One region of the Kitasatospora sp. NPDC059088 genome, then DNA from elsewhere that is predicted to be linked to it. Evidence: predicted binding sites of a transcription regulator. Region 1 holds the regulator's gene; the other holds the start of a gene.
The links. The regulator HrcA, encoded in region 1, represses chaperone genes, less so after heat shock. The targets are predictions, from matches to a motif close to TTNGCACTCNGNNNNNCNGAGTGCNAA.

Region 1 (4,180 bases):
GGTCCCGCTCGGCCGGCACCTCGGGTGCGGGCTGCTGCTTCTTCCACGGCGGGGTGAGGTCGGGTCCGTACTGGTGGCTGCGCATGGGGCGATTTTACGGACGGGGCGTCAGAGGCCCGGCGCCCCCCAGACCGGGAACCAGCGGCTGAGGTCCTTCTCCAGCCGCAGGTCGTTCCCCAGCATCGCGTTGACCTGGAGCTCCAGCGGGCTGTTGCGCCGCTCGCCGCCGCCGGGCATCGGGGCGAAGGGGTAGAAGGTGCCGCGCTTGTAGAGGTAGACCAGGGCCAGCGACTGGCCCTGGGGGTTGCGGAAGGCGACCAGGGAGCAGAGCAGCTGCGGGCCGAAGCCGTTCGCCTCCAGCTCGCTGTTGACCGCGTGCAGGTCGTTGACCAGTTCCGGGAGTTCCTCGGGGGCGTGCCGGGTGAGCAGCCAGGAGTAGCCGTAGCCGTCCTTGGAGGCCTCCACCGGGACGCCGCCGCGTTCGGTGTCGGCGTCCAGCAGGGCCCGGACCTGCTGCTCCACCTGGACGAAGGCGGCGCCCTCGACGGCCGCGAAGCAGACCGAGCCGAGCCCGGTGGGGAGGAACCCGGCCCCGGCCTCCAGGGTGAGCGCGGCGGACGGCACGCCGAACAGCTGGTCGAGGTCGGGCTTGACGGGCTTGGTGCGGCCGAACAGGGCGTCCAGGAATCCCACGGCGGTCCTTCCGGGAGTCGGGCGGGGCCGGAGCCCAGGGGGGTCAGCGGCCGAGCTGCTCGGAGATCTTGGCCAGCTGGGCCAGCCGCTTCTCCAGCGTCGGGTGGGTGGAGAGCAGCTGGGAGGCGGTCTCCTTGGCGCTCAGCGCGGGGGCGAAGTAGAAGGCGTTGTAGGGCTGGGCCCGGCGCAGGTCCTCGGTGGGGATGGCGGCGATCTGCCCGGTGACCTTGGTGAGCGCCGAGGCGAGGGCGCTGGGCCGGCCGGTGAGCTGGGCGGCGGCCCGGTCGGCGGCCAGTTCGCGGTAGCGGGACAGCAGCCGGGTGAGCAGGAAGCTGATCGCGTAGACCACGATCGACACCAGCGGGATGATCAGCGCCGCGATGGCCGCGTTCTGGTCGTTGCTGTTGCGGTTGCCGCCCATGAACCCGCCGTACATGGCGACCCGGGTCATCGCCCCGGCGAGCACGCCGAGGAAGCCGGCGATGGTCATCACGGCGACGTCCCGGTGGGCGACGTGCGACAGCTCGTGCGCCAGGACGCCCTCCAGCTCCTCGGGTTCCAGTCGGCGCAGCAGGCCGGTGGTGACGCACACCACGGCGTTCTGCGGGTTGCGGCCGGTGGCGAAGGCGTTCGGCATGTCGCTGTCGGCGACCGCCACGCGGGGCTTGGGCATGTCGGCCAGGGCGCAGAGCCGGTCGATGGTGCCGTGCAGCTGGGGGTACTGCTCCTCGGTCACCCGGTGGGCGCCCATGGCCCGCTCGGTGATCTTGTCGCTGAACCAGAACTGGGCCACGAACAGCCCGCCGGAGATCAGCACGATCAGCGGCCAGGCCCCGCGCAGCAGCGCGATCAGCAGGCCCGTGAAACCGACGTACAACAGCCCGATCACGAACATCGTCCCGACCATGCGGCTGGTCAGGCCGCGGTCGGGCGCGAAACGGGTGTGCTGGCCCGAGCTCGACATCGCTTGCTCCTCCGTTCGCCGTCGCTTTCGATGCTGCCACCCGGACGGCCCCGGGGCACCACCCGCGCACGCGGAGTGTCGCGGTGGCCGTCCGGAACTGCGGGCAGGATCACCCCGGCCGGGCCGTTCCTGCGGTACGACCCGGGCCGTACACTGGCAGGTACGGTTTTGGCACTCGTGCGTGCAGAGTGCCAGGGTCGGGGTCCTCACCGGAGCGGCTCGCAGCATCACAGACGGACAACGTGCGAAGACGGAGGTGCGTGCCCCATGGCCGGAGAGGTCCGCCAGCTGGACGACCGCAAGCTCGCCGTGCTGCGCGCGATCGTCCAGGACTACGTGGGCACCGAGGAGCCGGTCGGCTCCAAGGCCCTGGTGGAGCGGCACAACCTCGGGGTGTCCCCGGCCACGGTGCGCAACGACATGGCGGCGCTGGAGGAGGAGGGGTACATCCACCAGCCGCACACCAGCGCCGGGCGGATCCCCACCGACAAGGGCTACCGGCTGTTCGTCGACAAGCTCGCCGAGATCAAGCCGATGAGCTCCCCGGAGCGCCGGGCGATCCGGCACTTCCTGGACGGCGCCGTCGACCTGGACGACGTGGTCACCCGTACGGTGCGGCTGCTCGCCCAGTTGACCCGCCAGGTCGCCGTGGTGCAGTACCCCTCGCTGACCCGCTCCACCGTCCGGCACATCGAGCTGGTGGCGCTGGCCCCGGCCAAGGTGATGCTGGTGCTGATCACCAACACCGGCCGGGTCGAGCAGCGGATGGTCGACTGCCCGGGCACGGTCGGCGAGACGGTCCTGGCGGACCTGCGCTCGCGGATCAACACCCGGGCGGCCGGCCAGCGGCTGCCGGACGTCCCGGGGCTCCTGGAGGAGCTCCCGGCGGCGTTCGAGCCGGCCGACCGGCCGACCGTCAGTACGGTCCTGGCGACGCTGTTCGAGGCGCTCGCCGAGCAGAACGAGGAGCGGATCATGCTGGCCGGCACGGCCAACCTGACCCGCTTCGGGCACGACTTCCCGCTCACCATCCAGCCGGTGCTGGAGGCCCTGGAGGAGCAGGTCGTCCTGCTCCGCCTCCTGGGTGAGACCACGGACGCCGCGATGACGGTCCGGATCGGGCGGGAGAACGCGTACGAAGGGCTGAATTCCACCTCGGTCGTTTCGGTCGGCTACGGTTCGGGCGACGAGAGTGTGGCCAAGCTGGGTGTGATCGGTCCGACCCGGATGGACTATCCGGGCACAATGGGGGCGGTGCGGGCGGTGGCACGGTACGTGGGCCAGATCCTGGCCGAGTCGTAGCACACGGCCGACCGTTGGAAATCTAACGGCGGCGTCCAGTCGCAGCACTACTACAGGCGGAACAAGCGGAGCATTTGGTGGCCACGGACTACTACGCGGTACTCGGCGTCCGACGGGATGCGGGGCAGGACGAGATCAAGAAGGCGTTCCGGCGCCTGGCACGCGAACTGCACCCGGACGTCAACCCGGACCCGAAGACGCAGGAGCGGTTCAAGGAGATCAACGCCGCCTACGAGGTGCTCTCCGACCCGCAGAAGCGCCAGGTCTACGACCTGGGCGGTGACCCGCTGTCGCCGGGCGGCGGTGGCGCGGGCGGCTTCGGCGCCGGCGCGGCGGGCTTCGGCTTCTCCGACATCATGGACGCCTTCTTCGGCGCCGCGGCCGGCCAGCGCGGCCCGCGCTCGCGCACCCGCCGGGGCCAGGACGCCATGATCCGGCTGGAGATCACCCTGGAGGAGGCCGCCTTCGGCACCACCAAGGAACTCCAGGTCGACACCGCCGTCACCTGCACCACCTGCAGCGGCGAGGGCGCGGCCCCCGGCACCTCGGCCCAGACCTGCGACATGTGCCGCGGCAAGGGCGAGGTCTCCCAGGTCACCCGCTCCTTCCTGGGCCAGGTCATGACCTCCCGCCCGTGCCCGCAGTGCCAGGGCTTCGGCACCGTGGTGCCGACCCCGTGCCCCGAGTGCGCGGGCGACGGCCGGGTGCGGGCCCGCCGCACCCTGACCGTGAAGATCCCGGCCGGCGTGGACAACGGCACCCGGATCCAGCTGGCCGGCGAGGGCGAGGTCGGCCCCGGCGGCGGCCCGGCCGGCGACCTGTACGTCGAGATCGCCGAGACCACCCACACGGTCTTCCAGCGGCGCGGGGACGACCTGCACTGCACCGTCACCATCCCGATGACGGCGGCCTCGCTCGGCACCCAGGTGCCGTTGCAGACCCTGGACGGGCTGGAGGAGGTCGACATCCGGCCCGGCACCCAGTCCGGCCAGTCGATCCCGCTGCACGGCCGGGGCATCACCCACCTGCGCGGGGGCGGCCGGGGCGACCTGATAGTGCACGTCGAGGTGCAGACGCCCACCAAGCTCGACCCCGAGCAGGAGGAGCTGCTGCGCCGGCTCGCCGTGCTGCGCGGCGAGGAGCGGCCGTCCGGCCAGTTCGCGCCGGGCCAGCAGGGCCTGTTCTCACGCCTGAAGGACGCCTTCAACGGCCGGTAGTCGT
Region 2 (4,180 bases), on a different contig from region 1:
GCGGAGGGCTGCTCGCCGGTGTCGGCGGCGTTCAAGGCCGGCCGGGACGTGATCAGGCCGGTGAAGCCGGACACCATCGCCAAGTCGCTGGCGATCGGCAACCCGGCGGACGGCCCGTACGTGCTGGACATCGCCCGCCGGACCGGCGGCGCGGTGGAGGACGTCACGGACGCGGAGGTGGTGGCGGCGATCCGGCTGCTGGCCCGGACCGAGGGGATCTTCGCGGAGACCGCGGGCGGGGTGACCGTCGGTGTGCTGAAGAAGCTCGTGGAGACCGGTCAGCTGGACCCGTCCAAGGAGACCGTCGCGATCAACACCGGGGACGGCCTGAAGACGCTGGACGCCGTCTCCGAGGCGGGCATGACCGCCGTCATCCGCCCGACGCTGGACTCCTTCCACGCCGCCGGCCTCGCGTCCGTCTGATCCACCCCCCACCCCGCTAGGAGAGTCATGAGCGCCAACGTCCGCATCCCCACCATCCTGCGCACCTACACCGGCGGTGCGGCCGAGGTGCCCGCCGAGGGGGCCACCCTGGGCGAGGTCATCGCCGACCTGGAGCGCAACCACGCGGGCATCGCGGCCCGGATCCTGGACGACACCGGCAAGCTGCGCCGCTTCGTCAACGTGTACGTGAACGACGACGACGTGCGGTTCGCCGAGGGCCTGGCGACCGGGATCGCGGACGGTGCGAGCGTTTCGATCATTCCGGCGGTGGCCGGCGGCTGCTGAGCCGTTCCCGCTTCCCGGCCGTGGGGCCGGGGCGGGTTAACCCCGCACGACCGCCCGCCGCGCGGCCGGCCTGAGTGGGGGGGTATTTTTGTTGGGAGGGGGGGGTGGCCGCGTTGCGCGCGGGGCCGGCGCGCGCGTTTCTCGTGCGCGGCGCGCGGGCGGCGGCGGACGGCCGTCGGCATTTCGGTGGGAATATTTTCGGTCCGAGTCGGAGTAGAGTGTGGCTCTGCTGGGAACAGGGCTTCCCCTTCCGGCGGTGGGTGCTTCGCCGGAGCCCGTCCGGGCGCTGAGACCGGCCCGGGGCCCGGGCGGTGAAACATGTCAGGCAGATGTCAGAATTCCTGCAGGCATTTGAGTAATTCGTCCGCTATGTCCGGCGCTAATTGCCGATTTCCTCCCGGTTTGTTCGCTCTTGTCTCTCGACGGGGCTGCGGAATTCCCGGCGGCGGACCCTGTTGCAGAGGGCGTCGATCCGGATACATTCAGCGGCGGTCGACGTAATCAACCGCTCACGGAAGCCGTCCGGCGCCCCCGTGCGGAGGATTGCGGCGTGCACGGCTGCGTCCAGGGGGGGTTCCCCGGGCCGGCCTTCAAACCAGACCCGGGCCCGCGACCTGCTGGCCCGTGAAGGGCCAGCACAGCACTAGGGGAGTTCGGAATGGCTCAGGGCACCGTCAAGTGGTTCAACGCGGAGAAGGGCTACGGCTTCATCGCGGTCGACGGTGGTGCGGACGTCTTCGTCCACTACAGCGCGATCCAGATGGACGGCTACCGCACCCTCGAGGAGGGCCAGCGGGTCGAGTTCGAGATCTCCCAGGGACAGAAGGGCCCGCAGGCGGACATGGTCCGCGCGGCGGTCTGACCTCTTCCGGAACCCAGGAGCTCGGCGCGGCCCACGGCTGGTGACCACTCGCTTCTCGACGGGCCCGTACGACACGCGTCGTACGGGCCCGTTCGCGTTCCCGCGCCGGGCCGTCCGGGGTGCCGGGCGGGGGCGGGCGGAGGTGGGCGGCGGCTCGCGGGTCGGCCGTGGGGCTTGCACTCGACCACCCGGAGTGCTAATCATTGGCGTTAGCACTCACAGTGTGAGAGTGACAGCGGACCGGGTCGGTGAGGCCCCCGGGAGCGGCAGGGGAATGGACCTCCGCACACCAGGGCCGTCCGTCGCGGGCACCCCTTGGTCCGAGCAGTCGACCGTGTCCCGGAGGACCACTTCTGATGGCCAAGATCATCGCCTTTGATGAGGAAGCTCGCCGCGGCCTTGAGCGTGGCATGAACCAGCTCGCCGACGCGGTGAAGGTCACGCTCGGCCCCAAGGGCCGCAACGTCGTGCTGGAGAAGAAGTGGGGCGCCCCCACGATCACCAACGACGGTGTCTCCATCGCCAAGGAGATCGAGCTCGAGGACCCCTACGAGAAGATCGGCGCGGAGCTCGTCAAGGAGGTCGCCAAGAAGACGGACGACGTCGCGGGTGACGGCACCACCACCGCCACCGTGCTCGCCCAGGCCCTGGTTCGCGAGGGTCTGCGCAACGTCGCCGCCGGCGCCAACCCGATGGCCCTCAAGCGCGGTATCGAGAAGGCCGTCGCCGCCGTCTCGGACCAGCTGCTGGCCCAGGCCAAGGACGTGGAGACCAAGGAGCAGATCGCCTCCACCGCCTCCATCTCCGCCGCTGACACCCAGATCGGCGAGCTCATCGCCGAGGCCATGGACAAGGTCGGCAAGGAAGGCGTCATCACCGTCGAGGAGAGCAACACCTTCGGTCTGGAGCTCGAGCTCACCGAGGGCATGCGCTTCGACAAGGGCTACATCTCCGCCTACTTCGCCACCGACCTGGAGCGCATGGAGGCGACGTTCGAGGACCCGTACATCCTCATCGCCAACTCCAAGATCGGCTCGGTCAAGGACCTGCTCCCGCTGCTGGAGAAGGTCATGCAGAGCGGCAAGCCGCTCGTCATCATCGCCGAGGACGTCGAGGGCGAGGCCCTGTCGACCCTGGTCGTGAACAAGATCCGCGGCACCTTCAAGTCCGTCGCCGTCAAGGCCCCGGGCTTCGGCGACCGCCGCAAGGCCATGCTCGGCGACATCGCCATCCTCACCGGTGGCACCGTGATCTCCGAGGAGGTCGGCCTCAAGCTGGAGAACGCCGGCATCGACCTGCTGGGCACCGCCCGCAAGGTGGTCATCACCAAGGACGAGACCACCATCGTCGACGGTGGCGGCGACAGCGACCAGGTCGCCGGCCGCGTGAACCAGATCCGCGCCGAGATCGAGAACAGCGACTCGGACTACGACCGCGAGAAGCTCCAGGAGCGCCTCGCCAAGCTGGCCGGCGGCGTGGCCGTCATCAAGGCCGGCGCGGCCACCGAGGTGGAGCTCAAGGAGCGCAAGCACCGCATCGAGGACGCCGTCCGCAACGCCAAGGCCGCCGTCGAGGAGGGCATCGTCGCCGGTGGTGGCGTCGCGCTGCTGCAGGCCGGTGTCGCCTTCGACAAGCTGGAGCTGGAGGGCGACGAGGCCACCGGTGCCAACATCGTCAAGGTCGCGCTGGAGGCCCCGATCAAGCAGATCGCGACCAACGCCGGCCTGGAGGGTGGCGTCGTGGTGGAGAAGGTGCGCAACCTCCCCGCCGGTCACGGCCTGAACGCCGCCACCAACGAGTACGTCGACCTGGTCGCCGCGGGCATCATCGACCCGGCCAAGGTCACCCGCTCCGCGCTGCAGAACGCCGCCTCCATCGCGGCGCTGTTCCTCACCACCGAGGCCGTCATCGCCGACAAGCCGGAGAAGGCCGCCGCGGCCGCCGGCGGCGGCATGCCGGGCGGTGACATGGACTTCTGATCCTGATCGGACTCCGATCGGATCGGCTGATCCTCGTCCGCGTGGGCGGTTCCCTTCGGGGGGCCGCCCCCGCGGCGTTTCCGCCCCGGGGCGTTCCGGCTCCGGGGAGTTCCGGCCCCGGACCCGTTTTGAAGCCACGGGCGGGCCGCGGAGAATGGACGGATGGCTTCCGACGACATCGAGACCGCCCTGCACAACGCCCGGGCCCGGATCCTGGCCGACCTCACCGCGCGGGACGTGGCGGACGCCGCCGTCGTCTCGCTGGTGGAACAGGCCGTCACCCACCGCCGCTGGTGGCTGGAGCAGTGGCCGGACGGCACCGAGTACGTGCTCGGGCTGGTCGCCCAGGACGTCCAGGACGCGCTGCTGGAGGCGTACGGCCGGTGGCCGCTGTGCACCGGCTGCGCGGCCGACGGGGACCCGCACGCGCTGAGCGTGGAGCCCGAGCTGGGGCCGGAGCCGCACTGGGTGTGCGGCAAGCAGGGGGCCGTGGTGGCGCCGGTGGGGGAGCTGGGTTAGGGCCTGTCCGGCGGATCTTGGCAGATCAGCGCGCGGCGTTGGGCGCCCGGCTGGGCGTGCGCCCGAGTCGGCCTCGTACTGGACGTACTTG

Region 2: the regulator HrcA is predicted to act here: its motif matches at 1,765-1,791, upstream of groL (chaperonin GroEL).

The regions. Positions count from the first base shown of each region.
Region 1 covers NZ_JBHYGR010000036.1:11,502-15,681, forward strand. The annotation lists gene ACFWXO_RS18225 (DUF3097 domain-containing protein) at 1-85, opposite strand, end outside; gene ACFWXO_RS18230 (hypothetical protein) at 109-693, opposite strand; gene htpX (zinc metalloprotease HtpX) at 737-1,657, opposite strand; gene hrcA (heat-inducible transcriptional repressor HrcA) at 1,925-2,959, shown strand; gene dnaJ (molecular chaperone DnaJ) at 3,037-4,176, shown strand.
Region 2 covers NZ_JBHYGR010000154.1:2-4,181, reverse strand. The annotation lists gene thrC (threonine synthase) at 1-423, shown strand, start outside; gene ACFWXO_RS39360 (MoaD/ThiS family protein) at 451-729, shown strand; gene ACFWXO_RS39355 (cold-shock protein) at 1,388-1,591, shown strand; gene groL (chaperonin GroEL) at 1,948-3,570, shown strand; gene ACFWXO_RS39345 (hypothetical protein) at 3,733-4,089, shown strand.